One region of the Arthrobacter sp. NPDC056691 genome, then DNA from elsewhere that is predicted to be linked to it. Evidence: riboswitches for the same ligand, from Rfam matches in the RefSeq annotation. Region 1 holds a riboswitch; each other region holds the start of a gene.
The links. A riboswitch is a leader RNA that binds a small molecule or an ion and turns the genes downstream of it on or off. The one in region 1 is predicted to bind S-adenosylmethionine.
Positions count from the first base shown of each region.

Region 1 (7,206 bases):
TCAGCTGGCCGATCTCCGTGAGGAAGCCATCGTGGCCGATCGGCGAATCGATCATGTGCACGTCCACATTCCCGGGCAGGGCCTCGGCGAGTTCCATCGACTGGGCGGGAAAGTACAGCCGGTCCGTCTCGACGGCGGCCACGAAGAAGTTGGCGGTGACCCGGGCCAGGGCTTCCTTGAGTGTCCCCCGCCCGCGGGTGACGTCATGGCTCATGAGTGCTTCCGTCAGGGCGATGTAACTGTTGGCGTCGAAGCGCCGGACGAGCTTGTTGCCCTGGTGGTCGAGGTAGCTCTCCACCTGGTAACGGCCGCGGCCCGCCAGGGCATCGGCCTGCAGCGGCTCTTCAGCGGCCTGGGCGTTCCTGCCGAACCGGAAATCGAGTTCGTAGGCGGACCGGTAGGTGATGTGGGCAATCCGCCGGGCGAGCGCCAGGCCCTCTTCGGGTTCCGGGCCGCCGTAGTAGTCGCCCCCGCTGAAGTGGCGGTCCTGCCGGATGGCAAGGGTCTGCGCCTGCGCGAAAGCGATTTGTTCGGCGGTGCTCCTGGCACCGACGGAGATGACGCCGCAGCGGCGCACCCGCTCCGGGAAAGTCACTGCCCATTCGAGCGCGCGTGCCCCGCCCATGGATCCGCCCACCACGGCGTGCCAACTGCCGATGCCGAGCCGGTCGGCGAGCCTCGCCTCGGCAACGGTGGAGTCCCTGAGCGTCACCAGCGGAAAGCGCGAACCCCAGGGCTTGCCGTCCGGCGCGGTCGACGACGGTCCGGTGGACCCGTAACAGCCGCCCAGGATGTTGATGGAAATGACAAAGAACCTGTCAGTGTCCGCCGGCGCACCTGGCCCGGCGAGCTGTTCCCACCAGCCCTCCTCGTCACCGGCGCCACGCGTCACGTGCGTGCTGCCGGTGAGGGCATGCTGGACGAGGATGGCGTTGGAGCCTTCCGCGTTGAGCGTTCCCCAGGTTTCATAGGCCAAGGTGACGTCCGGCAGGAATCCGCCGGCCTCGAGCTCCAGGCTGCCAATATTCAGGTACTGGACCGTGCCGTCGGGAAGAACTGTGCCATCGGGAAGAACCGTGTCGCCGGGAACTGCTCGGCTGGGAACAGTGCGGCTTTGCGTCTTGCCGGCGGGAACGTCGGTGCTGCTGACGGAAATCGTCATGGGTAAACCTCTTCTACGCGCTTGCCCGCCGGCAGCTGTCCGGCAGGCCAGGTCTTCACCCGGGGCACCCCACCGCGGAAGGAGGGTTGCCGGCCAGCAAGCCGGGGCTGTCGCTGGCACTCATGACCTGTTGCCCAGTTTACGAAACAGGCGGACATCTGCGCGAAGAATGTGACGGCTGTGTGACTCCCCGCCCGCTCAGGGGCCGGGAGTTCCACCTGCGGCACCTGGAATCAGGCGCCCTTCGCCGCGCGGAATCCGGCCTCGAGGTCGGCCAGGATGTCGTCGATGTGCTCCAGGCCCACGGACAGCCGGACCAGGCCAGGGGCTACCCCGGCCACGCCCTGCTGTTCCGGAGTCAGCTGGCTGTGCGTGGTCGACGCCGGGTGGATGACGAGGGAGCGGACGTCACCGATGTTCGCCACGTGGGAGTGCAGTTCCAGGGCGTCCACGAAGCGCTTGCCCGCCTCGGCTCCGCCCGCCACGGTGAAGGACACCACCGCGCCGGTGCCCTTGGGCCCGTACTTCAGGCCACGCTCGTACCAGGGACTGGACGGCAGGCCGGCGTAGGCCACCGACTCCACATCGCCCCGGGCTTCCAGCCAACTGGCGACGGCCACCGCGTTGGCCACGTGGCGCTCCACGCGCAGGCTCAATGTTTCCAGGCCCTGTGCGATGAGGAATGCATTGAACGGGGACACCGCGGAGCCCAGGTCGCGGAGCAACTGGACCCGCGCCTTGAGAATGTAGGACAGGTTGGCTCCCAGGGCACCGCCTGCGCCGAGGTCGCGGGCGTAGACCAGGCCGTTGTAGGTGGGGTCCGGCGTGTTAAAGCCCGGGAAGCGTTCCGGGTCCCTGCTGAAGTCGAAGTTGCCTGAATCCACGATGACACCGGCAATGGCGGCCCCGTGTCCACCCAGGTATTTGGTGGCCGAGTGCACCACGATGTCCGCGCCCCACTCGAGCGGCCTGATGAGGTAGGGCGTGGACAGGGTGTTGTCAACGATCAGCGGCACGCCGGCCTCGTGCGCGGTCCGGGAAACACCTTCGATGTCCAGGACGTCCTGCCGGGGGTTGGACACCACCTCCGCAAAGAACAGCTTGGTGTTCGGCTGCACGGCGTCGCGCCACTGCTCCAGGTTGTCCGGGTCGGCCACGAAGGTGACGGACACGCCGAACTTCTTCAGGGTGTGTGCCAGCAGGTTGTAGGTGCCGCCGTAGAGGCTGGGGCTGGCCACCACGTGGTCGCCGGCCTCGGCGACGTTGAGGATGGCGTACGTCTCGGCGGCCTGGCCGGAGCTCAGGAGCAGCGCGGCAAGCCCGCCTTCCAGGCTGGCGACCCGCTGTTCGACGGCGTCCTGGGTCGGGTTGCCGATCCGCGTGTAGATGGGCGCGATCTCGGCCAGCGCGAAGCGGTCGGCCGCGCTTTCAGCGCTGGGGAAGACGAACGACGTCGTCTGGTAGATCGGCAGCGACCGCGCGCCGGTGGCGTTGTCAGGCACCTGGCCGGCGTGGATCTGGCGGGTTTCGAATGACCATGCGTTGGACATGCAGGCTCCTCTGCTTAGGGGCATGTGCTGGTCCCGGCACAGGCCCGCGCTTGCCGCGCGGCGGGCGCCGCGTAGCCAGGTCTTCACCCGGGGCACCCCGCCGCGGTGGAGGGTTGCCGGCCAGCGAGCCGGGGCTTTCATCGCTGGCACTCATGACCTGCGATCAGTGTAGGAATGGCCCTGTTACGCGCACAGCTTTGTGACGAACTTCGTCAAAGTATGGACTTTTCGCAAGGTTAGGCGACCCTAAGCTGAGAGGCCCGTCACAAAGTGCCAAGATGAGGGCATGCGCATGGATCACGTCTCTTACGCCTGTGAACACGATGGCCTCGCGGCCACCACCGAACGTATCTCCTCTGCCCTCGGCGTCGAAGCCGTAAAGGGCGGGGTGCACCCCCGGTTTGGAACCCGGAACATGATTATTCCGCTGGCCGGCCACAAGTACCTGGAAGTTGTTGAGGTCCTGGACCACCCGGCGTCGGACAAGGCACCGTTCGGCCAGGCCGTCCGCGCCCGGTCCGCGGCGGGCGGCGGCTGGATGGGGTGGTGCGTCGAAGTTGACGACCTCGCCCCCTTCGAGGAGCGCCTTGGCCGCTCCGCCGTCAACGGCAACCGCAAGTTCCCCGACGGCCGGGAGCTGGTCTGGAAGCAGATCGGCATCCTGGGCCTGATCGCGGATCCGCAGGTGCCGTACATGCTGAAGTGGGAGGGTGATCCGGGGCTGCACCCGTCCAACGCCTATGACAGCAACGTGAAGATGTCCAGCCTCACGATCGCGGGCTCTGCCGAGCGCGTGACCGAGTGGCTCGGCGAGCCCGTCGAACGGCCGCTTGAGGACGTCGCCGTGAACTGGGTGGCCCCGCACGGTACGCCGGGCATCCTCTCCGTCACGTTCGAAACCGCAGCGGGCGCCGTCACCATCTGACGCGCTTTCTGCCCTCCACTTCGGCCGCCATCAGCGGGTGCCAACGACGTCACCCGCCGATGGCGGCCGAATCATTTTTAACGGCCCAGGCACTAACCCGGCCGGCCCATCCGGGCCGCCCACCGCGGGCCCGGACTAGCCCAGGCCGACGGCTTTGCCGAACAGGCTGAACCCCACGAACGCGACGATGTCCAGCAGCGCGTGCGCGATCACCAGCGGCATCACCCGCCGGGTCCTGGTGTAGACCCAGGCGAAGACCACGCCCATGACTGCGTTTCCAATGAAGGGCCCGAACCCCTGGTACAGGTGGTAGCTGCCGCGGAGCATTGAGGACACAAAGATCGCCAGGGGCATGGACCAGCCGAACTTGCCGAACCGGTCCAGCAGGTAGCCCACCACAATGACCTCCTCCACGATCGCATGGCGCACCGCAGACAAAACCAGCACGGGCACCGTCCACCAGTAAGCGTCCAGTCCGCTGGGGATGATGGCGGTGGTAATGCCCAGGGCCCGCCCGGCAGCGTAGAGGCCCAGCGACGGAATGCCGATCAGGGCGGCCAGCCCGAGACCCTGCAGCAGGTCCTTGCCTGGCCGGGCGAAGTTGAACCCCAGCTTCCGGAACGCGGAGCCGGAGTCATGGCCGGACCCGGACTTCGCCTGGCGCTGGTCGGTCAGGAAGAAGATCACCAGCAGGACCGGCACCAGGGCGAAGACGATGTCCAGCAGCTGGTAGGTCAGGTCGAAATACTCGCGGGTGCTTTGCGACCTGTTCAGCGTGGACGTCCCCTGCGCCAGCGGTGCCCGGGTCATTTTGTCCAGCAGCTGCACCACCGAGTAGACGGCGGACTGCCCCAGCGACAAGCCAAGGACAATCCATACTTCAAACCGCAGCCGACGGCGGGAGGGAACCAACATGTTCCTATCTTGCCTGCACCTGCTGGTACTTTCCTGTCAGGCTTCCCGGTTCCTGCAACCGTCTGGCCAGTCGGTTCCTGTCCGGCTGCGGGCTCACCCTATGCTGGGGAACTATGAGCGCTCCCGGGAAAATCATCATGATCCGGCACGGCCAGTCGGCGGCCAACGCGGACACCTCCATCTACAACAGGGTGCCCGACTACCGGATTCCGCTGACGGAGCTGGGGCTGGAGCAGGCGAAGGCCGCCGGGGAACGCATCCGCCGCGAGCTGGACGGCCGGCAGGTGAGCGTCTACGTGTCACCGTACCTGCGCGCCTACCAGACCCTCGAGGCGCTGAATCTTGGCTCCCTGACGGAGCGGGTGATCGAGGAGCCGCGGCTGCGCGAGCAAGACTGGGCCAACTTCCAGATTTCCGGCGACATCGAGGATCAGAAAGAACTCCGCAACGCCTACGGCCACTTCTTCTACCGTTTCCGTGAAGGCGAGTCCGGCTCCGACGTCTACGACCGGATCTCCTCCTTCATGGAAACGCTGTACCGGCACTGGTCCAAGCCGGACTACTCCCCCAACGCACTGCTGGTGACGCACGGCCTGACCATGCGCCTGTTCTGCATGCGCTGGTTCCACTGGTCGGTGGAGTACTTCGAGTCGCTCAACAACCCGGAAAACGCCGAGATCCGGATGCTGGTGCAAAACGGCGCAGGCAAGTACGAACTCGACACCCCCTTCACCCAGTGGGTGGACCGCCGGGTGGACGAAACCGTGCTGGACGCCCCGCCCGTGATCTTCTAGGCACCGCCGCCTGTGCGCCTGGTGTTAGGCGCCGGCCACGATCACTTCGGTGCCGCGCGCCTCGAACGCGGCCTTGTCCGCCGCGGAAATACCGGAGTCGGTGATGAGCCGGGTGAAGTTGTAGCCGTCCATGGTGGCGAACGCCCGGCGGCCCACCTTGGAGGAATCCGCGATCACGTAGGAGACGCTGGCGCGGCTGGCCAGCAGGGCGTTGACCGTTGCCTCGGCCTCGCCGGTGTTGGTGGGCCCCACCTCGGCGTCGACGCCGTTAACCCCGATAAAGGCGATGTCCAGCACCACCTTCTGCATGATGATGTCCGTGTACGGGCCCACGAGCTCATAGGACCGGGTGTTGAGGATGCCACCGGTCACCATCACCTTGATGTTGGGCCGGACGGCAAGCTGCGAGGCAATGTTGATGGCGTTGGTGACCACCGTGAGGGTGGGCTGGTTCGACGGCGAGTTGAGGTCCTCGCGGGTGGCCAGGATCTGCGCCAGGGCCGTGCTGGTGGTGCCGCCGCACAGCCCGATCACCATGCCCGGGGCGATGAGCGCCGAGGCGGCGAGGGCGATCTCCTGCTTGGCCACGGCGTGGTCGTCCCGGTTGTACCTGCCGGGAAGATCGTAGGCCAGGGCGCCGGTGGTGGCGCCCCCGCGGGTGCGCGTCAGCAGCCGGCGCTTGGCCAGGCTGTCCAGGTCACGCCGGGCGGTTGCCGGTGATACGCCGAGCCGGGTGACGATCTCCTCGACTTCCACCTGGCCGGCCTCGGCAAGCAGATCAAGGATGGCCGTCAGTCGGTCGGTGCGGGTCATGCAGGGCCTTTCAAGATCCAAAAACGTCACGAAAAATGACGCTTTTTGATTGTATCAGACCCCTAATGATCATTTTGCGTCACTGTCCACCGCGGACTACACGGGTTATGGCCCCGCCCGACACTACCGTGCGCGCACCCCTGCACGCCAAACCGCGTGGGTGAGCGGCATGCCCGGCCGGTAGGCCAGGTGGGTGGCGGAGGGGGCATTGAGGACGTGCAGGTCTGCCCGGTGCCCGACGGCGATGGAGCCCACCGCCCGCTCGCCGTCGGCGTCGTTTCCGGACTCGCGCTGCAGCGCCAAAGCACCGCCGTACGTTGCCGCCCGGACGGCCTCATGGACACTCAGGCCCATCTGGAGCACGGCTGTGGTGACGCAGAACGCCATGGAACTCGTGTAGGACGTGCCGGGGTTGCAATTGGACGCGAGCGCCACGGGCACGCCGGCGTCCAGGAGCTGCCGGCCGGGGGCCAGCGGCTGGCGGGTGGAGAGGTCGCAGGCCGGCAGGCAGGTGGCCACTGTTCCCCGCCGGCCCGTTCCTGATGCGGCATCCCAGCCGGACCAGCCGGCGGCGAGGCCGGCGATGTCCTGCTCCGAAAGATAGTTGACGTGGTCGACGCTCGCCGCGCCGAACTCCACCGCGAGGCGGACGCCGGCGCCGTGCCCCAACTGGTTGCCGTGCACCCGCAGCCCCAGTCCGGCGTCGTGGCAGGCCTGCAGCACCGCGCGGGACTGCTCCTCCGAAAAGGCTCCCTTTTCGCAAAATACGTCGGCCCACCGGACATAGGGGCGGACCGCGTCCAGCATCGGACCGCAGGCAAGTTTGGTGTACTCATCGGGATCGACGCCGGCCGGCACCAGGTGCGCGCCCAGGTACGTGACCTCGTCCGCCACTGTTGAGGCGATCCGTGCGCTCCTCGCCTCCTGCTCAACGTCCAGGCCGTAGCCGGTCTTCGTCTCCAGGTACGTCGTGCCCTGCGATACGGCTTCGGCAACGCGGCCCTGGGCCAGCCGCGTGAGGTCGTAGTCGCTGGTGTTCCGGGTGGC
Region 1 covers NZ_JBHTXX010000033.1:52,844-60,049, reverse strand. The annotation lists gene ACFRAU_RS21130 (homoserine O-acetyltransferase) at 1-1,162, opposite strand, end outside; SAM riboswitch class IV at 1,175-1,290, opposite strand; gene ACFRAU_RS21125 (bifunctional o-acetylhomoserine/o-acetylserine sulfhydrylase) at 1,396-2,712, opposite strand; SAM riboswitch class IV at 2,754-2,870, opposite strand; gene ACFRAU_RS21120 (VOC family protein) at 2,999-3,637, shown strand; gene ACFRAU_RS21115 (CPBP family intramembrane glutamic endopeptidase) at 3,773-4,552, opposite strand; gene ACFRAU_RS21110 (histidine phosphatase family protein) at 4,666-5,346, shown strand; gene ACFRAU_RS21105 (DeoR/GlpR family DNA-binding transcription regulator) at 5,371-6,159, opposite strand; gene hutI (imidazolonepropionase) at 6,283-7,206, opposite strand, start outside.

Region 2 (7,206 bases), on a different contig from region 1:
AGGCCTCGAACTTCAGGTCGTGCACCTTCCCGCTGGCGGAGATCGTGGTGGAGAGCTCGTACAGCGGGATGGAGTGCGCGTCCTTGATGAGTGTCTCCTGGGCCTGGTCCACGAGCTTCTGCCGTGCGCCCTTGTCCAGTGCGGCTGCCTGCTCGCCAAGGGTGGTGTCCACCGGCAAAGCAGAGCGGAGGTTGCTGCCGCCGCGGGCCGTGTTGGCGCCGAAGACGGTCCGCAGGACATCCGGATCGCTGCGGGTCAGGTTGCCGTAGGAGAAGTCGTAGTCCTTGTTCGCCTGGGCTGCCGTGACGTCAGCGATGGTGGTGAACTTCAGCTGAAGGTCGATGCCCACCGCCTTGAGCTGCTGCTGCACGAGTTCCAGGACTTCCTTCGGCGACTGCCAGTAGGTGACCGAGAAGGAGAGCTTCTGGCCGTTCTTGGCGCGGATGCCGTCCGCTCCGGGCTTCCATCCGGCGTCGTCCAGGAGCTTCTTGGCGCCGTCGGGATCGAACTTCAGCAGATCGCTGAAGTCCTTGAAGAACGGGGTGGTGTGGGACAGCACTCCCTTGGCGGGCTGGTCTGCCTCGGTCAGCAGCGTCTTGGTGATTTCCTCGCGGTTGATGGCCCTGGAAATCGCCTGGCGCACCGCCGTCTCCTTGAGCTTCGGCGTGGACTCGTTGGAGTACAGGTTGTAGACCACGCCTGGGTTCGCCCTGGTCTCCTTCCAGAAGCCGTTGCCGTCAAAGAGCTTGGTGTCCGCAGCGGAGATGGCCGCTGTGGCATCGATCTGCCCGGACTGCAGGCTGCCGGTCCGGTTGCCTGCTTCCGGGATGATCTTGAAGGTGACGGTGTCCAGGTAGGCCTCACCCTTGTTGCTGTTCGTGGAGGCCGGCCACGCATATCCTGCCCGGCGCTCCAGGACTGCTTCCTTGTCCACCGTGTAGCTCTTCACGGTGAACGGGCCCGATCCGTCGAATTTGCCGGCGCACCGGTCGGCCGTGCTGAGTTTCGCCGACGCCGGGGAGAGCAGCCCGAGGGTGAAGGTGGAGGTGGCCTGCAGGAACTGGGCGTTCGGCTTCGCGAAATCCACCACCACGGTCTTCGGATCCTTGACCGTGATGCCGCTGACGTCGCTGAGGTACGTGGAACCCAAGGTGGCTTTGGCGCCGAGGGCCTTGATCGCCTCGAAGTTGGTCTTGACCGACTGGGCGTCAATGGGTGTCCCGTCGGCGAAGGTGGCCCCGCTCCGGAGCGTGAACGTGAAGCTCGTGGCGTCCTTGTTCGCCTCAAACTTCTCGGCCAGCCACGGCACGATCTCGCCGGTGTCCGGGTCCTGGGAGGTCAGCGACGCCACCGTCTGGCGGGCGACGGCGATCGCGTCGTTGTTGCCCACCTGCTGCGGATCGATGCACCCGCGGTCCACGGAAACCGCGAAATTGAGGTTGCCGCCCCGGACAGGGGTGCCGCTGGCACCCGGCTGGGATCCGGCGTCGGACGTTCCGCCGCACGCGGCGAGCAGCAGCGTAACGGTTCCCAGCAGCGCACCGGCGGCCGCTGTCCTGCCGATCCGCCGTGCCTTGGCCGGTTCAGGACGGGTGGAAGCAGCGTTGATGTTTCGGGTGGTCATGCGACTTCCTCGTTTTCGTTGGTGCCCACCGATGCCAGGGAGCCGCTGCGGTGTGACAGCGGGGCGCGGAGCCCCAGGTTTTCGCGGAGCGTGGTGCCCCCGTATTCGGTCCGGTAGACCCCTCGGTCCTGCAGCCTGGGGACAAGCTCGTTGACGATGTCGTCGAGTCCGGAGGGGACGATCCAGGGCGTGATGTTGAAACCGTCCACGGCACCGGAATGGGCGTATTCGGCCAGCAGGTCGGCGACGTCGTCGTAGGAACCGACCAGGCCCCGGCCGTTGAGCTGGGCGCGGCCGGAGACGAACTGCCTGATGGACTGCCCCTTCTCCTTCGCCTCGGCCCGCCACTCCGCGGCAAGCTCCCGGGCGTTCTTTCCATGGAACGCGTTGCCCCGGGTGGGGTCGGTGACGTCTACGACGGGGTCGACGCCGGGAAGCGGGCCGTCGGGGTCGTATTCGCTGAGGGTGCGGCCCCAGAACTGCTCCAGGAACGCAATGGCGGTCTGCGGACCCACCTGCCGTTCGCGGACCCACTGGTGCTTTTCCTCCGCTTCCTTGGCGGTGGGTGCCAGGATGAACTCCTGTCCCGGGAAGATCTTGACGTCATCCGCCGGCCGGCCTGCCTTTAGCGTCCGGGCCACAATGTCCTCCCGGAACTTCTTGGCCTCCTCCAGCCCGGCGTGCCGGGAGAAGATGACGTCGGCGTTGCGGACCGCGAAGTCGCGCCCGTCCGGGGAGTCGCCGGCCTGGAACAGGACCGGGTGGTGCTGGCCGGAGCGCGGGAGGCGGCCGGTGATTTCGACGTCGAAACTCGCGTCCTTGCGGCGGACGGAGGTGATGCCGTCCTCGGCCAGCCATCTGCGGGAGCCCCGGGACCCGGCGATTGCGCCGTCAGCCCAGGAATCCCAGATCGCTTTGGCGGTCTGGACGAATGCTTCGGCCCGGATGTAGCGGTCCTCGTGAGCCAGGAACCCGCCGCGCCGGAAGTTGGCACCGGTCCAGGCGTTGTCCGTGGTCACGATGTTCCACGCCGCCCGGCCGCCCGAGAGAAGGTCCAGGCTGGACAGCCGGTGGGCCAGGTCGGCGGGATCGTTGTAGGTGGTGTTCTGCGTGGCCACGAGTCCGATGTTGGTGGTCACTGCAGCCAGGGCCGCGAGGGCCGTCTGCGCGTCCGGCCGGCCCGCGACGTCGAGCTCGTGGATCCGGCCCAGGTGTTCGCGGAGCCGCAGCCCTTCGCCCAGGAAGAAGGCCGTGAAGAGGCCGCGTTCTGCGGTCTGTGCCACCCGGCGGAAAGATTCGAAGTCGGTCTGGGATCCGCTCTCTGGATCACGCCAGACTGTGGTGTGGTTGACGCCCTGGAAGAAGACGCCGAACTGGATCTGGCCGTTGCCGGCAGTGCGCGACGGGGTGCTCATGGGTCTGGCCTCTCTAGAGGGCCGCGGCGGCGGCGTAGCGGTTGGCGGGACGGGGCAGGCCGAAGGATTCACGCAGAGTGCTGCCCGGGAGGGGGCTGGACAGCAGGCCGCTGCGCCGAAGTTCCGGGAGCACCAGGGCGGCCAGCTCCGGAAGGTCGGTGTCCAGCACCGCGGGGCTGATCCGGACCCCGTCGCCCTGCTGGAACAGCTCGGCGAGGAGCTCCACCAGCCCGGCCGCGTCTCCCACGTAGCGGGCGCCGCCCTGCCATGGCTCGTGCGCTTCCAGTTCGGCCAGCCGGTCGGCTGCCCGCTGGCCACGGGCGTCGAGGACCACGTCCAGTTCCAGGAGTGTGCGCGGGGCGCCGGCGTTCCTTGCAGCCTCGGCTGCCGGCGCCAGCTCCTCCGGCGTGGCCGCGGTAACCAGCGCCACGTCGGCTTCGACGGTGGGCAGGAGGGCCGCCGGGGCAAAGACCGGCAGCTGCCCCTGGAAGGGGCGCGGAATGATGGACGGGCCCTTCACGGAAAACTGGCTTCCCTCGAAATCCGCATAGTGCAGCTTGCCCGCGTCGAGGAACCGGCCGGTGGCCTCGTCCCGGATCACGGCGTCGTCTTCCCACGAATCCCACAGCCGCCGGGCGCTTTCGACGACGTCCGCCGCCTCCGCGCCGGCTTCCCCGGCGGGAAGGACGTCGCGGCCTACCGAACGTGCTTCCTGCGGCGTGTTCTCTGCGCTGACCAGCCACCCTGCCCGGCCGCGGGAGGAATAGTCCAGGCTCGCCAGCTGGGTGGCCACGTGGAAGGGCTCCGTGTAGACCACGCCCGCCTCGGGCACCAGGCCGATCGACCGCGTCACGGGCGAGGCAAAGGCCGCACGCTGCACCGCGTCGATCCGTCCCGCGATCCCGGCGGCTTCGGTGTCCATGGTCCGCGAGTCGTGGAAGGTGGCGAGGTGGAAGCCGGCGACGTCCGCTGCCTGCACGGTTTCCCGGATGCGGCTGCCGGTCAGCAGGGCGTTGGGCTCGTGCGCGGCGAACCGCCAGGCTGCCGGGTGCGCGCCGTCCCCGTCGAGCTCGATGCCGAGCACGGCGGAACGGTTTTTGGGTGTGGGTAATGAAGGCATGGTTCCCTCTTTTTAGGGGCCGCGGACGGCCGTCTCGACATTCACTTGCCGCAATGCGGCCAGGTCTGTTTCCGGAGCACCCCGCCATCAAATGCCTGAGGGTTGCCGCAGCACGAGCCGGTCCTTGGCGTGCTGACTCTGGACCTAGACGTTGAATCTAGGAGGGCTGGCCGGACTTTTCCAAACCGCCGGTCTCGTGGTGTCAATTCGGGAAATACCGCGTCAAGCAGCGGTGCATTCCGTCATGCGCAGCCTTCATTTGTGACGGATTTTGGGCTCCGGTTACCCCCGGTTTCCGGACATTGAGGACGGTGACGGAGGAGTTTGGCCAGCGCCGGACGCTCCGTAGTGTTCTGCCATGCCCAAGCCTTCCGCGGTTCCCCTCTCGGTCCTTGATCTCAGCCCCGTCTCCGCCGGCCAGACTGCCGCAGACGCCCTGCGGAACAGCATTGCGCTGGCCGTCTCGGCAGAGGCGCTGGGGTACAGCCGCTATTGGCTGGCCGAACACCACTTGAGTCCGGGCGTTGCCGGCTCCGCCCCGCACGTCCTGTCCGCCCTCATTGCCGCGGCGACGAGCAGCATCCGGGTGGGAACGGCGGCCACAATCCTGGGTAACTACCGGCCGGTGCAGATCGCCGAAAACATCGGGACACTGTCCGCCCTGTACCCGGGGCGCGTGGACCTCGGCTTTGGCAGGTCCGGGGTGCCCAAGGTGCCGGCCGAAGAGGCCGGGGCTCCCGCTCCGCTGGCCCCTTCGCCGGCCTCCTCCGGCCCTTCGGGGAACCGCGTGGTGGACGGCCTGGTGATCCCGGCCCCGCGGCCGCTGTTCGGCAGGAAGTTCCCCGAGCGCTTCCAGGTCCAGGCCGATCTGCTGGGGCGGGTGGCCGGTGATGCGGACAACTTCGAAAACGACGTCCAGGACATCATCGCGTTCTTCGCCGGCGAATACCGCGCAGCGCAGGGCACGGAAGTCACCGTCCACCCGGCGCAGGGCAACGCTCCCGGGTTCTGGATCCACGGGTCCAGCGCCGGACCCAGTGCCCGGCTCGCCGGAAAGCTCGGCCTGCCCTTCGGGGCGAACTATCATGTGGCCCCGGCCGCGGTCCTGGAGTCCGTCGGCGAATACCGGTCGCATTTCAAACCGTCCGCCACCTTGGCTGAGCCGTACGTAGCGGTGTCCGCCGATGTCGTGGTGGCTGAGACCGAGTCCCGGGCCAGGACCATCGCAGCCGGGTACGCGGACTGGGTCCACAGCATCAGGACCGGCCGCGGCGCCATTCCGTACCCGGCGCCCGGGGATGCCGAACGCCGGCCGGAGCTGGAGCCGGCCGAAGCGGACCTCATCCAGGACAGGCTGGACACCCGCTTCGTGGGCGACCCCGTGCAGGTGGCGGAGGGGCTGCGCACCCTGCAGCGCGCCACCGGAGCCAACGAGCTCCTGGTTACCACCATCACCCACCACCAGGCTGACCGGGTCCGGTCCCAGGAGCTGCTCGCGCAGGCCTGGGGACTCTCCTGACACCCTTCCCATCATTAACCAACATTCGAAGGAGCACCAATGAGCACCGAAAACACCACTCTTGATCCGCAGCTGGTCAGCGCCGATGAGGCCGCACGGCTTATCGGCGCGGGGGCCCTCCTGATCGACGTCCGCAGCGACAAGGGCAGGGCCAGCACAGGCAGCGTTCCGGCGGCTGTCGTGGTGGACCGCGAGAACGTGGCACAGGACTTTGGGCCGGAGTCCCCCGCCCGCCTCACCGGCGTGACCGGAACGGACCAGCAGATCGTCGTCTTCTGCGGTTCGGTCAACGGCTCGCGTCCCGTGGCCGAGAAACTCAAGCTGCTCGGCTACTCCCGTGCCGTGCATGTCGACGGCGGGTTCCCGGCACTGCGCGACGCCGGGGTCCCCGCCACCGGGCCGACGGTGGAAATCGACGAGCCGGCCCAGCCGGCGGCCGTCTAGCGAGAGTCCGCCAAGGCTTGGTCGGCCGGCGCCGTCCCTTCCGCTGCCGCCGTCCGTTCCGCCGACGCCGTCCGTTCCGCTACAGCGGGGCGGGCGGCGTTGCCGTTCCGGCGGCGCACCACCGCGGTCCGGATCCAGTCGAGGCTGCCGGCGGCGATGGCAACGGCGGTCAGGGCCGAACACAGGATGATGCCGTCATGGAAGGCGCCGCGGTAGCCGTTGCCCGCGGCCACGGACCCGGCAGCACTGCCTAAACCGGATCCTGCGTGCAGGAACAGACCGGCCACGGCGGCCGAACACAGCGCCGCCGAGAACCGTTGGCTCAGCTGGTAGAAGCCGGCGGCCACCCCGGCGGTCCCGGCCGGCGCATGCCCCAGCGTCAGGGCCTGGTTGGGCGCCACCACGAGGCCCGTCGCCGCTCCCTGGACCAGGCCCACCCCGGCAACAGCCAGCGCCGCGGCCGAGTGGTCCAGGTGCTGCACCGCAGCATCCTTGGCGACGAGGGTGGCGAGGCTGGCGGCCAGTGCGAAGACGATGCCGGCCCGGCCGAACCTGGCGACGAACCGCCAGCTGGACCCGGAGGCCAGCAGCATGCCGGCGGCCTGGGGTGCCAGGATGCCTGCCGCGGCGAGCGGGGCGAGGCCGCTTCCGGACAGAAAGTAGAAAGCCATGACCGCGGACATCGCAGCGCCCACGCCGAACTGGCACAGCGCCACCACCGTGCCCAGCACGTAGCCCCCGGAACGGACCAGCCCTGCGCTGAGCAATGGCGTCCGCCCGCGCCGGTGATACAGCAGCTCCCAGCCCGCAAAACCCAGGAGCACCGTTGCTCCTGCGGCCAGCCAGGCCGGGGACGACTCCGGCGTGCCGTAGACCGTGGGGACGAGGAAGGCCACCACCACGGCACCCAGCAGCAGGGCGCCTACCCCGTCGATGGACGCGGAGCCGGGGTGGCGGTCCCGGCCGGGGCGTGCCGGCAGAAACCGGAACGCCAGCGGCACCAGGAGCACCACCAGCGGGACGTTGATGAGGAAGAGCACCCGCCACCCGGCAGAGTCCCCGGCCGCGGACAGGACCAGGCCGC
Region 2 covers NZ_JBHTXX010000002.1:101,670-108,875, forward strand. The annotation lists gene ACFRAU_RS02420 (ABC transporter substrate-binding protein) at 1-1,624, opposite strand, end outside; gene ACFRAU_RS02425 (NtaA/DmoA family FMN-dependent monooxygenase) at 1,621-3,039, opposite strand; gene ACFRAU_RS02430 (LLM class flavin-dependent oxidoreductase) at 3,053-4,159, opposite strand; SAM riboswitch class IV at 4,196-4,304, opposite strand; gene ACFRAU_RS02435 (LLM class flavin-dependent oxidoreductase) at 4,518-5,678, shown strand; gene ACFRAU_RS02440 (rhodanese-like domain-containing protein) at 5,718-6,122, shown strand; gene ACFRAU_RS02445 (MFS transporter) at 6,119-7,206, opposite strand, start outside.
Region 2: it holds a riboswitch for S-adenosylmethionine, as region 1 does, so the genes downstream of both, ACFRAU_RS02430 (LLM class flavin-dependent oxidoreductase) here and ACFRAU_RS21125 (bifunctional o-acetylhomoserine/o-acetylserine sulfhydrylase) in region 1, are expected to answer to the same signal.

Region 3 (7,206 bases), on a different contig from region 1:
GGGTCACCGCTGACTTCAACAGGAACGTCCTCCGGGTTCTCAACACCCAGCTGGGCGGTGATTTTGATGTGATGGCCTTCGAACATGTGGCCGTGTGGATGCCCCAGGAGGAGTGGATCGAAATGCGGCTGCGCGCCAGCAAGCCCATGCTGGTCCGGCTGCCGGGGGTGGGCATGGAAGTCCGTTTCCACGAGGGGGAGGAACTGCGCACCGAGATTTCCGCCAAATTCCGGCTTGAAGGAGTGGTCAACGAGCTGGAATCAGCCGGGTTCTCCGTCGCAGGGCAGTGGACTGACCGGCAGGGGCGCTTTGCCATGACGCTGGCAGAAGCCACCTGAGCTGACCGCCGGAGGGACCCGCCGATACCGGCGGGCTTCTATTGAAGGAGGCCTACCAGGCGCTGCACTTCGGCTTCCGTGTTGTAGTAGTGGACGGAGGCCCGCACCACCATTTCGGCCTCCGGCGGTGTCCCCGCGGGGAAGGAGCGGGGCGCCACCGAGACGTTGATCCGGTGGTCTGCCAGCAGGCGCCTGATGCCGCCAGCATCGCTGCCGGCCACCGTGAAGGTGACGATGCCGCAACGGGTGATCCCGCGGTCGTGGACGGTAACGCCCCGTACTGACGCCAGTTCAGTCCGCAGCCGGTCAGCCAGCCCGGCCACACGCTCCTGCACGGCGTCCAGGCCCAAGTCCAGGGCGTAATCGACGGCACGTCCCAGCCCCAGCCTTCCGGCGGCATTGCTCTCCCAGCTCTCGAAGCGCCGGGCATCGCTGCGGACTTCAAAGCCGGAGGACCCGGCTGGACGGGCGGAGTGCCCGTCCAGCATGGATGGTTCCAGCCGGTCGAGGAGTGCTGCACGCACGTACAGGAACGCCGTACCCCGCGGGCCGCGCAGAAACTTCCGTCCGGTGCCCGCCAGAACGTCGCAGCCCAAAGCCTGCACGTCCAGAGGCACCTGGCCCACTGACTGGCACGCGTCGAGCACAAACATCACCCCGGCGGCACGGCAACGCTTGCCGACCTCGGCCGCCGGGTTGACCAGGCCATTCGCCATGGGGACATGGGTCAGGGCCACCATGGCGACGTTTCCGCGCTCCAGTTCCAGCTGCAGGTGTTCCACGTCGACCTGTCCGTGCACATCATCTCGCAGAACAACAATCTCAAGGTCGTTGCGCTCCGCAAGCTGCCGCAGTGCGAGGACATTGCCGGCATATTCGGTGCTGCCGATCAGCAGCCGCCCGCGGGGAGTGAAGGGAAAGCTGTAGACCGCCGCCGCCCACGCCCGGCTGCCGTTCTCGGCAAGGGCTACCTCCTCCGGCCGGGCTCCGAGCAGCCGAGCCACCGAGGAATAGACGTTTTCAAGCCTGTCGTCGGCTTCCTCTGCCGCTTCATAACCGCCGATGTCCTCTTCGCGGCGCAGATGGCCGACGACGGTGTCCACAACAGGGCCGGGCATGAGGGAACTTCCGGCGTTATTGAAATGGACTACGTTGCGGAGCCCGCGGGTCTGCCTGCGCACCTCGTCGACATCGATTGGCATAGCCCACATCCTGCCTCACACGGCAGGGCTGCGCCCAGATCTGCACCCTTTGCGTCAGGCCGCGCCGGTCCAGCGTGCAGGGGCGGCCGGGGCCGTCGGCCTCCAGTGCCCCGCGCCGCGGGCGCCGGCAGCTTCCGACGGCGTGCGCTTCTTTCCGAATCCCTGCCTGCCGTGGTCGGCCCGCGCCGGAAGAGCCTGGGCGGGTACCTGGGCAGCAGCAGCCGCCGGTACGGATCCCTGAACCTGCGGCGTCGCCGCGGAAAGGTCCGTGATGAGGCCCGTCCCGGCGCATTCGCGTACGTCGGCGATCCCGGCCGCAGCCGCGCGCTTGTCCTCAAAGGGAGCGGAGATTGCCAGCACCGTTCCATCGGGGGCCTTCAGCCGGAACCGGAACTGGGATTCTGCATCAACAAAAACTTCAAATACTCCGGCCATGGCGGTCCTTCCGGTCAGGGAGGCTGCACGCAGCGTCTTCGCGGCCGTGGCCCCGAACGCATCGCTGCGTCTGTCCTTGGGTGGGGTGCTGAACCGACAGGGGTTTGATCGGTTCATCGGTGTTATTAGAGTCTGCCCAGTGCACATGGAGCCTAACAAGACCATCCGTGTAAACCCTGGGTAAACCCTGTCTGTACACCCCACTAAACCGTGCCGCACCCCCCGTTCTCAAGGACGGCCGAAACGAAGGTACGTGCAGCGCAACGCACGTTCACAGCCCGCCATTGAAGGTAAGAAAGCAGTCAGATCCCGAAGGGAAGGCCCGAAGGAAAGGCTCGAAGAGAAGGCCCCGAAGGGCCGGATCCCAAAGGGAGGGATCCGGCAGCGTCAGATCTGCTTGATCGCCTGTTCAAGGTCGGCGATGAGGTCATCCGCGTCCTCCAGGCCCACGGACAGCCGCACCACTCCGTCGCTGAGCCCGATCGCGGCGCGCCCTTCCGGCCCCATGGCCCGGTGCGTGGTGGTGGCGGGGTGGGTGATCAGCGACTTGGCGTCGCCCAGGTTGTTGGAGATGTCGATGATCCTCAAGGCGTCCAGCAGCGCAAAGGCGGCTTCCTTGCCCGACTGGCCTGCCGTCGTCGCAAGTTCCAGCGTGAGGACCGTTCCGCCGGCCTTCATCTGCCTGGCCGCCAGTTCGAACTGCGGGTGCGACTTGAGTAGCGGGTACTTGACCCAGTTGACGGCCGGCTGCGTTTCCAGCCATTCGGCCAGGCGCAGCGCCGTGGCGGAGGAGTGGTTCACCCGGAGCGCCATTGTCTCCAGGCCTTTGGTGAGAACCCAGGCATTGAACGCGGAGAGCGCCGGTCCGGTGTGGCGCATGAGCTGCTTGACCGGTCCGTCGATGAATTCCTTGGTGCCCAGGATGGCGCCGCCCATCACGCGGCCCTGGCCGTCGATGTGCTTGGTGCCGGAGTAGACGATCACGTCTGCGCCGAGGTCTCCGCAGCGCTGCAGCAGCGGGGTGGCGAAGACGTTGTCCGCCACCACCTTGGCGCCGGCGGCGTGGGCGAGTTCGCTGACAGCGGCGATGTCCACGATTTCCTGCATGGGGTTGGACGGGGATTCGAAGAATACGGCCGTGGTGGGCACCGAGAGGGCGGCCCGCCACTGCTCGAGGTCCGGCCCGTCCACGAACACCGTCTCCACGCCCCAGCGCGGCAGGATTTCGTTGAGGATGACGAAGCAGGAGCCGAACAGGGAACGGCTGGCCACCACGCGGTCCCCGGCGCCGAGCAGGGCGCCCAGGGCGGTGAACACGGCGGACATGCCGGACGCCGTCGCAAAGCACGCCTCGGTGCCTTCGAGCAGGCGGAGGCGCTCCTGGAAGGTGGCCACGGACGGGTTGCCGTAGCGCGAGTAGACGAAGCGCTCGTCCTCGCCGGTGAAGGCGCGCTCGGCGGCTGCTGCCGACTCGTAGACGAACCCCGAGTTGAGGAAGACCGGTTCGGTGGTCTCTTGGAAATTGGTGCGGTCAAGCCCGCCGCGGACGGCCTGGGTATCGGGGCTCCAGCCGGCGGCGTCGTGATTAAAGGTCAACTTAGTTCTTTCCCAGGTTTGTCGGCAGGCCACGGTTCTTCCAGCCGTTCACGGTGCGCTCACCGTAGCGGTCAGGCTCACCCTCGAAGCCTTCGAGAACGTTGTAGGCCGTGAAGCCGGCCTGCGTGGCGGCGGTGGCGGCAGCGATGGAGCGCTGGCCGGAGCGGCACAGGAACAGCAGCTCCACCCGGGTGTCCTCGGGCGCCTGCTGCTTCAGCTGCTCGACGAAGTCGGGGTTGGGAATGCCGCCGGGAAAGGTCCACTGGATGAAGAGCGGATCGTTCTCCGTGGCCTTGGTGTCCGGAATGCCGATGTGCGCCCATTCGCCCTCGGTGCGCACATCCACCAGGACGGCGCCTTCCTCGAGCTTTGCCCAGGCGTCCTGGGGGGTGAGGTCTCCGGCGTAGCTCATGCGTGCCCCTCGAAAGCCTGGGCGGTGAGGTCCTCGTCGAAGTCCAGCCGGTCCACTGCGGTGGCGACGGCCGCATCTGCGGTGGCGATGGCGGCGGGCAGGATGACGGCCTGGGCCACGATGACGCTGGTGCCGTTGAAGGTGGCTGCGGGGCTGCCGTGCAGCACGTATCCCTCGGCCAGGGCCGCCGTGATGCGCTCACAGAACTCGCGGTTGTCCGGCCCCGTGATCAGGCGGTAGGACAGCTTTTCCTCAGGTTTATCCTGCTGGGACGGCAGCGTTGCAACGGCGGGGGCGTCTGACACGACGGATCTCCTTTTCTCACGCTTGCAGCTCGAAGTGGTCGATATGCCGAGTATTCACCTGAGGCACCCCGCCGTGGAATGGAGGGTTGCCGACCGGCCAGTCAGGGCTTCATGCCGGTACTCATTACTCCCCAAAAACGTAACACTGACGACGGCGGCGCGCACCGCCGCCGCCGTCATGTTCCGTAACGCATCGGGCCCGGTGTGACGCCGCGTTGCGGTTACAAAGCCGGTGGCCGGGAGGATAATGACGGAAGATGAACCGCCGTAACGCCGGATGAAACCAGGCCACAGTGAATGATTCGACCGCGAATACAGTGACTCCCATGCTGCACTTTGGATGGTTTGTGGGCCATGGCTTCGGGGTTCAGGGCTGGGGCACGCCCGGCTACGGAATCGGCTATGACTGGAAGAAGCCGGCCCCCTATCAGCATGCGGTCCGGGAGTTCGAGCGGGCGGGGCTGGACCTGTTCATCATCGAGGACTCGCTCACCGTCCCCGACACTTACGGGGGCAGCGCGGAGGTCTCGCTGGCGCAGGCGTCCTTTGCGCCGAAGCACGATCCGCTGGCGCTGGTGCCGTACCTGCTCTCCGCCACGGAGCACCTGGGCATCGTGCCCACCATCAGCGCCTCCTTCTATCCGCCCTTCACCGCGGCCCGGCTGCTGGCAACCCTGCAGCACTTCTCCAACGGGCAGCTGGGCTGGAACGTGGTGACCTCCGGCAGCGACCTCGCCGCGCAGAACTACGGACTGGACCAGCAGATCGAGCACGACCTCCGTTACGAGAAGGCCGAGGAGTTCGTGGACGTCGTCCGCAAGCTCTGGCGCAGCTGGGAACCGGACGCCATCCTGGAGGACACCCGGGCAGGCATCTTCGCGGACCACACGAAAGTCCGGCCGATCCACCACGACGGCGAGTTCTTCAAGGTCCGGGGACCGCTGAACACGGCACCGCTGCCGGAGGAGCCGGTGCTGGTGCAGGCCGGGGCATCGCCCCGGGGCAAGGCCTTCGCCGGGGCGAACGCGGATGTTGCCATTGCCCTGGCCCGCGGCGTGGACGGCATGAAAGCGTACCGGGACTCCATCCGCGCCGAAGCCGCCGGGGCCGGCCGGAACCCCGACGACGTCAAGGTGCTGTTTGTCCTCAAGCCCACCGTGACCAGTTCCAGGGCCGAGGCCGAGGAGTTGAGGGCTGCCCGGCGGGAGCTCACCCAGCGGGACATCGACAGCCAGCTCAACTCGATCTCCTACCTGTCCGTCATCGACTTCAGGCAGTTCGACCTCGACGCGCCCCTCCCCGAACTCAGCACCAACAGCAACCAGGGCACCCTGGAGCACTTCTCCAAGGCCGCGCCGCCGGGTTCCACCCTGCGGCAGATCCTGCGGGCCCGCAGCGGCGGCGCCGGTGACAGCATCATTGGCACCGCGGAAGAAATCGCCGACTACCTTGAGGAAACCGGGGCCGCGGTGGGCGGCGACGGGTTCCTCTTCTCCGGCTTCGTGGACCCGGCCACCATTCACGGCGTGCTGGACAGGCTGGCGCCGGTGCTCCGCCGTCGGGGTTTGCTGCGGACGAGCTATGGCGACGGCGGCTTCCGCCGGAACCTGCTGGACTTCTAGGCCATGGCAGGGGCCGGTGCAAGGGCGGGGGCCGGAGGATCCGACGGACTCCTGCCGGGCGTCCGGCGCGGCACGTTCCTGATCGGCACGGCCCACATCCGGGCCGACGACGTGGCCGCGGCGGCCGCCGATCCCGCGGTGGAGGTGGTCCTCAGCGCCGAAGCCCTCGAGCTCGTGGGCCTGTCCCGCGAGGTGGTTCAGGCAGCCATCGATTCCGGTGACCGGGTCTATGGCCTCAACACCCTGCTTGGCTCCGGACGGGACACGGCTGTGGAGCAGGAATCCATCCTCGACTTCCAGCTGCAGGTGGTGCGCTACCACCACAGCGGCGTCGGCGCGTTGCTGGGCCGGGATGAAGTCCGTGCCCTCATCCTGGCCAGGCTCATCGGGTTCACCCGGGGAGGCTCGGGGGTGCGACCGGAAACTGCCCGGTTCTATGCCGAACTGCTGAACAGGGCCGTGCTGCCGGCCGTTCCGCGCGACGGGTCCGTCGGTTCGTCGGACCTCACCCAGCTGGCGGCGGTTGCCGCCGTCGCCATCGGGGAGGGACAGGCGCTAACTGCCGACGGCGGCCTGCAGGACGGCGCGGAAGCGCTCACCGCAGCCGGGCTGGAACCGCTGGTCCTGGCGCCGGGCGAGGCCCTGGCGCTGGTCAGCGCCAACTCCTATTCGATCGGCACCGGCGCGCTGGAACTCCGCCGCATCCGGAGGCTCGCCGATATGGCGGACACCGCCCTGGCGCTCTCGCTTGAGGCCACCGCACGGTACGACGGCGGCGGGAACCTGAGCGCGTTCTCGCCTGCTGTGCAGTCGGCCAAGGCTGTGGACGGCCAGCGCGTCTCGGCGGCCAACGTCCGGCGCCTGGTGCGCGGAGGCTGGCTGGAGGACCCGCGGCGGCAGGTGTCAGTCCAGGATGCCCTGTCCTTTCGCGCGGCGCCGCAGACGCACGGTGCGTTCCGTGCCCAGGTCACGGCCCTGGCCGAGGCGCTCGAGGTGGAGCTCAACGGCAGGGGCGACAATCCGCTAACGGACATAGCCTCGGGCCGGATGGTGTCAGGCGGAAACTTCCAGCCGATGCAGCTCGCCTTGGCGTTCGAGGCGCTGCGGCTGGGACTGGCGCACGTGGGAATCAGCAGCGAGCGGCGGACCGCCAAGCTCTACCCGCCGCAGCGCCTGATCCGGCAGCTCAACCTCGAGGCGGCCCGGGCCGGCACGCCGCTCGCATCCGAGGACCTGCCGGGACTGCTCTGGTACTCGGCCGCGAGCCTGCTGGCGGAGCTGAAGTTCCTGGCGGCG
Region 3 covers NZ_JBHTXX010000024.1:27,533-34,738, reverse strand. The annotation lists gene egtD (L-histidine N(alpha)-methyltransferase) at 1-338, shown strand, start outside; gene ACFRAU_RS17640 (aminotransferase class V-fold PLP-dependent enzyme) at 377-1,540, opposite strand; gene ACFRAU_RS17635 (YegP family protein) at 1,595-1,975, opposite strand; gene ACFRAU_RS17630 (O-succinylhomoserine sulfhydrylase) at 2,363-3,571, opposite strand; gene ACFRAU_RS17625 (rhodanese-like domain-containing protein) at 3,573-3,983, opposite strand; gene ACFRAU_RS17620 (DUF1737 domain-containing protein) at 3,980-4,288, opposite strand; SAM riboswitch class IV at 4,302-4,417, opposite strand; gene ACFRAU_RS17615 (NtaA/DmoA family FMN-dependent monooxygenase) at 4,615-5,910, shown strand; gene ACFRAU_RS17610 (aromatic amino acid ammonia-lyase) at 5,914-7,206, shown strand, end outside.
Region 3: it holds a riboswitch for S-adenosylmethionine, as region 1 does, so the genes downstream of both, ACFRAU_RS17620 (DUF1737 domain-containing protein) here and ACFRAU_RS21125 (bifunctional o-acetylhomoserine/o-acetylserine sulfhydrylase) in region 1, are expected to answer to the same signal.

Region 4 (7,206 bases), on a different contig from region 1:
AAGGCACCCCCGGCCTCAAGCGCATCGGCCTCCGGTACCACAAACGGCCGCATCCTGACGGGACTTCGCACCCCCACAGCTTCCTTTACCAACGTCAACGCTCCATCTCCACTCCGTTTGCTAAGACAGCCTGCTAAGACCCGCCTGCCAAGACCCGCGATCGTGCGGCGGTCCGCGCTCTTGCCGGTTCCGGCCAAGCCCCAGCCGCCGCTGAACACCGGAAACTGCGCAGAACGCCGCCTGCAGACTGCTTCCGGCCTGAAGTGCACAACGACGCGCGGTGGGCAAATATTCCGCAAAAGTGCAAGACTAGAACCGACTCCGCCGCGGCCACCGCGGCTCGGCCATCCAGGAGGAAATTCATGTCCTTTGTCCGCTTTTTTGCCCGGCCGATGCTGGCCTCAAGTTTCATCCTCGCCGGAACGGACAAGCTCAGGCATGCGGACGACACCGCGCAGCAACTGTCGCCCCTCCTGCGCCGCGCCGCCGAAGCCCTGCCGTTCCAGACGGACGAGAAGGTCTTGGCCCGGATCATCGGCGGAACGCAGGTGGGTGCCGGCGTCCTCTTCGCGCTCGGCAAATCTGCGCGCCTGGCGGCCTCGGTACTGGCCGTCATCTCGGCACTGAACGCCTTCGTTGAATGGCGCAGCGCCGACATCAGCAGCAAGGAGGGCCGCGAAGCCCGCCGCAACCAGTTGCTCAAGAACATCACCCTGACCGGCGGTGTGTTGCTCGCCTCCGTGGACACGGCCGGAAAGCCCAGCCTCGCCTGGCGCGCAGAGCACCTCGCTGCCGACGCGCGGAAGACCGCGAGCCACCTCGCCGCCGACGCACGCAAGACCACGGGCAAGAAGCTGCACAGCGCCGACAAAGCAGTCCGCAAGGCCGATAAGGCAGTCCGCAAGGCTGTTGACCACGCAGTGGGGGCATAAGCGGGAATGACAGCATCATCCACGGGAGCGCCCGCTGAAAACTCCGGCGCTGCTCCGCACTGGCCCGCGCCGTTTGCGGAGCAGCCGGTTGACGCCACGGTCCGCGTGCCGGGCTCAAAGTCGCTGACCAACAGGTTCCTGGTGCTCGCCGCACTGGCCGACGGGCCGTCCCGGCTCCGGGCGCCGCTGCACTCCCGCGACTCGGCGCTGATGATCGCTGCCCTCCGCCAGCTTGGCGCGGACATCCGGGAGGTGCCGGGCGACGGCGCCTTCGGCCCGGACCTGGAGGTGACGCCGATTCCGGCCAACTCCAGCGGTGCCGACGTCGCCATCGACTGCGGCCTTGCCGGAACCGTCATGCGGTTTGTTCCGCCGATGGCGGCACTCCGCAGCGGCGCCACCGTTTTCGACGGCGACCCCCACGCACGGGAGCGCCCGATGGGGACCATTATCGAGGCCCTTGCAGGCCTCGGCGTGCCCGTCGGCGGGGAAGACGGTGCAACGCCAACGTCGCTGCCGTTCCGGGTTGAAGGCACGGGACAGGTCCGCGGCGGCCACCTGGTCATTGACGCCAGCGCCTCGTCCCAGTTCGTCTCCGCCCTGCTGCTGGTGGGGGCACGGTTCACGGACGGCCTTCACCTTGAACACTCCGGCAGCTCGGTGCCGAGCCTGGACCACATCAACATGACCATCGCCGTGCTCCGCGGCGCAGGCGTGGTGGTGGATGACTCCACGCCCAACCACTGGATTGTCAGCCCCGGCCCGATCCGTGCGTTCGACCAGCGGATCGAACAGGACCTGTCCAATGCAGGACCGTTCCTGGCTGCCGCACTGGCCACCGGCGGCACGGTGCGGATTCCGGACTGGCCGGAGCACACCACGCAGGTGGGTGACATGTGGCGCAGCATCCTCAGCGACATGGGTGCTGCCGTCACCCTGCAGGACGGCACCCTGACGGTGACCGGAGGCAGCGAAATCAAGGGCGCGGACTTCGCCGAAACCAGCGAACTGGCGCCCACCGTCGCCGCGCTGTGCGCGCTGGCCTCCGGCCCCTCGCGCCTGAGCGGCATTGCCCACCTTCGGGGACATGAGACGGACCGGCTCGCCGCGCTCGTCACGGAGATCAACCGCCTCGGCGGCGATGCAGAGGAAACCGCGGACGGATTGATCATCCGGCCAGCGGAACTGCACGCCGGCGTGGTGCACAGCTACGCGGACCACCGGATGGCCACCGCCGGGGCCATCCTCGGCCTGGCGGTCAGAGGTGTGGAAGTGCAGGACATCGCCACGACATCCAAGACCATGCCGGACTTCCCGCAGCTGTGGGCGGGCATGCTCGGCCAGCGGAGCAATGCTGTTTCAAACAGGGCAGCGACCGACACCGCGGGGACCACCGGTGGCACGCAGCACTGATTCCTGGGACGAATCCGATGTCCGGATCCGGCCGAACAAGAAGGGTTCGAGGCCCCGGACGAAGGACCGCCCCAGCCATGAGGACGCCGTCACGGGGCGGATCATCACCGTTGACCGGGGACGTTACACGGCAGTCGTAGGCGAGGACTCCGGCCATGAGCGGACCGTCATCGCCGCCCGCGCCCGGGAATTGCGCCGCTCCCCCGTGGTGGCGGGTGACTTCGTGTCCCTCGTGGGTGATGTCTCAGGCGCACCGGACACCCTCGCCCGGCTCGTGAAGATCCTGGACCGCAAGACGCTGCTGCGCCGCAGCGCCGACGACACCGATCCGGTGGAACGCGCCGTTGTGGCCAACGCTGACCAGCTGGTGGTGGTTGTCGCTGCCGCCAACCCGGAACCCCGCACCGGGTTCATCGACCGGGCGCTGGTGGCCGCCTATGACGCCGGAATCGAGCCGCTGCTGCTGGTCACCAAGGCGGACGTCAAAGACCCCACCGAGCTGCTGGGCAACTACCGCCATCTCGACTTTCCGGTCATTATCAGCCGCACTGCTGACTCTGACGCATCCGGCATCGACGCCCGGTCCGACGACGGTCTCTCCGCCCGGCTCGACGTTGCCGCGGTGTCCGAACTCCGCGCCCATCTGGACGGCAAGGTGACAGTGATGCTGGGCCACTCCGGCGTCGGAAAATCCACCATGGTCAACGCGCTGACCGGCGCCGAACGTGCCACCGGCGGCGTCAATGCCGTAACGGGCCGCGGAAGGCACACGTCGTCGTCGGCCCTTGCCCTCAAGCTCGCTGACGCCCCGGCCGGGAGCTGGATCATCGACACGCCGGGCATCCGCTCCTTCGGGCTGGCCCACGTCGACCCGGACCGCATCCTGCACTCCTTCCCCGACCTTGAGCCGGGCACCGAGGCCTGCGAACGCGGCTGCAAGCACGACGCCAGCGCCGTCAACTGCGGCGTGGATGCATGGGTCGCGGCCGGCCACGCCGGCCCCACGGGAGCGGCCAGGCTCGCGTCCCTGCGCCGCCTCCTGGGCACCGACCCGCGCGCGGAGGGCCAGGAAACCAAGGAACTCGGCAGCGTCGGATAGCCTCCCCCGGCGCAGCCCGGCCACTGCCTCCCCGCCCCGCCGGGCCTTTGAGGGTAGTTTGGAACCATGACCCAACCCGCTTCAACGTACAACGATGACCTGCGTCTGGCCCATGTGCTGGCCGATTCCGTGGACGACCAGACCATGAGCCGGTTCAAGGCGCTGGACCTTAAAATCGAGACGAAGCCTGATCTGACGCCGGTCACCGATGCGGACAAGGCCGCCGAGGAGTCCATCCGCGGCCAGCTGTCCCGCTCCCGTCCCCGTGACGCCGTGCTCGGTGAAGAGTTCGGAAGTTCCGGCCACGGTTCCCGCCGCTGGATCATCGATCCCATCGACGGAACCAAGAACTTTGTCCGCGGGGTGCCGGTGTGGGCCACGCTGATCGCCCTGGTCGATGAGGGCGAACCCGTCGTGGGCGTGGTCAGCGCCCCTGCGCTCGGCAAGCGCTGGTGGGCGGCCAAGGGCGCAGGGGCGTACTCGGGCCGTTCCCTCGCCGCCGCGACCAGGCTCAAGGTATCCAACGTGTCCAGCCTCGCCGACGCCTCGCTGTCCTACTCAAGCCTCGGCGGCTGGAAGGACCGCGGCAACCTCGATGAATTCCTCCGGCTCACCGAGGATGTGTGGCGCACCCGCGCCTACGGCGATTTCTGGTCCTACTGCATGGTGGCCGAAGGAGCGGTGGACATCGCCTGCGAACCGGAGCTGAACCTGTACGACATGGCGGCGCTGGTGCCGATCGTGACGGAGGCAGGCGGCCGTTTCACCTCCCTCGAAGGCACGGACGGCCCGTTCGGCGGCAACGCCCTGGCGACCAACTCGATCCTGCACTCGGAGGTCCTGAAGCGGCTGAACCCGCAGCTGGACGATTTGCTCTAGCTTTCCCCCCTCCCCCGGCGCCTTAGCGCTGAATATTACGACGGCGGTCGTCCCCTTTTGGTGACGACCGCCGTCGTTTATTCGGCCGTGAGCCGCATATCCATGCTGCGTAATAATCCGCTTAACATTCCGAACCGGCTTTTTCATCGCCCCTCCGGATGTCCTAGTCTCGTAACAGGTCACGAGTGCCAGCGCTAAACCCCGGTTAGCTGGCCGGCAACCCTCCATTCGCGGTGGGGTGCCCCGGGTGACGACCAGGCCGATCCGGAACGGACCCGGCAAGCGCGGATCCCCGTCACACGGGGTCCTTTCTCAGTGAGGTCCCATGACGACTGCAATCATTTCCCCCACCACCGACGCTGGCGTGCTGGACGGCCGATTTGCCGCCGCAGGCCGTCCCCTGGCCGCCGTCACCGGCGCGGAAATCCAGGCTCCGCTGATCCAGGGCGGCCACGTCCGCTATGCCAACCTGGACTACGGCGCCTCCGCGCCTGCCCTGTCCGTCGTTTCTGCATACCTCAACGAGATCCTGCCGTACTACGCAAGCGTGCACCGCGGCGCGGGTTATGCCTCGCAGATCAGCACGTCCGTGTACGAGAACGCGCGGGACATCGTGCGGGAGTTCGTGGGCGGCCGCGCCGATGACGCCGTCATCTTCACCCGGAACACCACCGACTCCCTCAACCTCCTGGCCGGTTGCCTGCCGGTGGAGGGGCACCACCACACCGGTGAAGTGCTGTACCTGGACATCGAGCACCACGCCAACCTGCTGCCGTGGCAGGGTGTGCCGCACCGCAGCGTCGTGGCCTCGGAAACGCTGGAAGCGACCATCAGCAGCCTGCGCACCGAACTGGAGCACGGTGACGTCAGCCTCCTTGCCGTGACCGGCGCCTCCAACGTCACCGGCGAGATCCTTCCGATCCGGCGCCTCGCTGCGCTGGCCCACGAATACGGTGCCCGGATCGTGGTTGACGCCGCGCAGCTCGCGCCGCACCGGCGCGTGAACATCGCCGCGGACGACGTCGACTACCTCGCCTTCTCCGGCCACAAGCTCTACGCCCCCTTCGGGGCCGGCGTGCTGATCGGCCGTCCCGACTGGCTCGACGCCGGCAACCCCCACCTCGCCGGCGGCGGCGCTGTGAGCGAGGCCAGGCTCGACGGCGTCAGCTGGGCCACCGGCCCCGCCCGCCACGAGGGCGGCTCACCCAACGTGCTCGGAGCCGCCACCCTGGCCCGGGCAACCCAGGTCATCGCCGCCCTGGATCCGCAGAGCTGGCATGCCCATGAGGCCGCCATCCGGTCCTTCCTCGTCGAGGGGCTACGCAAGATCGACGGCGTCACCGTCCACCAGATCTTCGAGGACAGCGACCCGGACGACGCCATTGGCGTGGTCAACTTCTCCTTGGAGGGTTACGACGCCGGCCTGGTGGCCGCTTACCTGTCGGCCGAACACGGCGTGGGACTCCGCGACGGCCGCTTCTGCGCGCACCCCCTGCTCAAGCGCCTAGGCCTGCCGTCCGGCTCCCTGCGCGCCAGCTTCGGCGTTGGGTCACGGCTCGAGGACGCCCAGCGGCTGCTCGCCGGCATCGAGGAGCTCCGCCGCTCCGGCCTCGGCTGGGACTACGTGGTGGACGCCGGTCGCTGGGTTCCGGCGAACGACACCCGCACCTACCCCGCGTGGGCACCCAACACCCCCGGCACCGCCGGCGCCGCCCCCTGCGTGCAGGACTAACCTCCGCCCCGGCCTGCCACGGCGGAGGTCCACGCCAGCGCACCCTGTACGGTAAATTCGAAAGGTAATTTTCGACGTCGGACTAAGGAGACTGTGCGTGGCACGGGGCGGTCCCAAACTTCATCACGGACGGCGTCAGGAGCTCGGGCAGAGCTTCCAGGACGGCGGCGAGCATTACCACCGCGTCCGTCCCGGCTACCCTGCCGATTCCGCGGACTGGCTTATTCCGGCCGGGGCCCGCACAGCTGCCGACATCGGCGCCGGAACCGGTAAATTCACGGCCTTGCTGGTGGAACGCGGGCTGAGCGTCACCGCCGTGGACCCTTCCGCGGACATGCTGGAGCAGCTCAGCCGTGTCTTTTCGGGCGGTGACTACCGCCCGGTCCGGGTTCTGGAAGGGACCGCGGAGGAGACCGGACTGCCCGACGCGGCATTCGACGTCGTCAGCGTTGCCCAGGCGTGGCACTGGTGCGACCCCGCGCGGGCCAGCACCGAGATTTCCCGGATCCTCAAACCCCACGGGGTACTGGGCCTGATCTGGAACCAGCTGGACACCTCAGTGCCGTGGGTGCACCGGCTGTCCCGCATCATGCACGCGGGGGACGTCCACAAACCCGACTTCCGCCCCAAAGTCGGCCCGGAATTTACGTCCCTGGATAGCCACCTGACCCGGTGGGAGGATCCCGTCACCCCGGACGACATCCTCGAACTGGCCAAGTCCCGCAGCTATTACCTGGCGGCCAACGACGCCACCCGCGCCAAGGTCACCGGCAACCTGACCTGGTACCTGCACGAGCACCTGGGGCATGCCGAGGGCGCACTGCTGCAGCTTCCCTACCTCACCCAGACCTGGCGGGCTGTCAGGGCCGAACGCCGTGGTGGCAGCGGGTAGGCTTGACGCTGTGAAGACCAGTACGCCCTCCTCCTCGATCGAGGACTACGTTAAGGTCATCTATTCCTTCACGGAATGGCAGGACAAGCCCATCACCTCCACCCAGCTTGCACAGCGCCTCGGCGTGGCCAATTCCTCGGTTTCCGAGATGGTGCGCAAGCTCAAGGACCAGGGCCTGGTCCTCCACAAGCCCTACAGCGCCATTACGCTCACGCCCGAGGGTGTCCGGCTTGCCCTCTCCATGGTCCGGCGGCACCGG
Region 4 covers NZ_JBHTXX010000014.1:109,725-116,930, reverse strand. The annotation lists gene ACFRAU_RS13310 (sigma-70 family RNA polymerase sigma factor) at 1-53, opposite strand, end outside; gene ACFRAU_RS13305 (DoxX family protein) at 363-932, shown strand; gene aroA (3-phosphoshikimate 1-carboxyvinyltransferase) at 939-2,345, shown strand; gene ACFRAU_RS13295 (ribosome small subunit-dependent GTPase A) at 2,329-3,444, shown strand; gene hisN (histidinol-phosphatase) at 3,511-4,323, shown strand; SAM riboswitch class IV at 4,501-4,614, shown strand; gene ACFRAU_RS13285 (aminotransferase class V-fold PLP-dependent enzyme) at 4,649-6,055, shown strand; gene ACFRAU_RS13280 (class I SAM-dependent methyltransferase) at 6,153-6,947, shown strand; gene ACFRAU_RS13275 (metal-dependent transcriptional regulator) at 6,958-7,206, shown strand, end outside.
Region 4: it holds a riboswitch for S-adenosylmethionine, as region 1 does, so the genes downstream of both, ACFRAU_RS13285 (aminotransferase class V-fold PLP-dependent enzyme) here and ACFRAU_RS21125 (bifunctional o-acetylhomoserine/o-acetylserine sulfhydrylase) in region 1, are expected to answer to the same signal.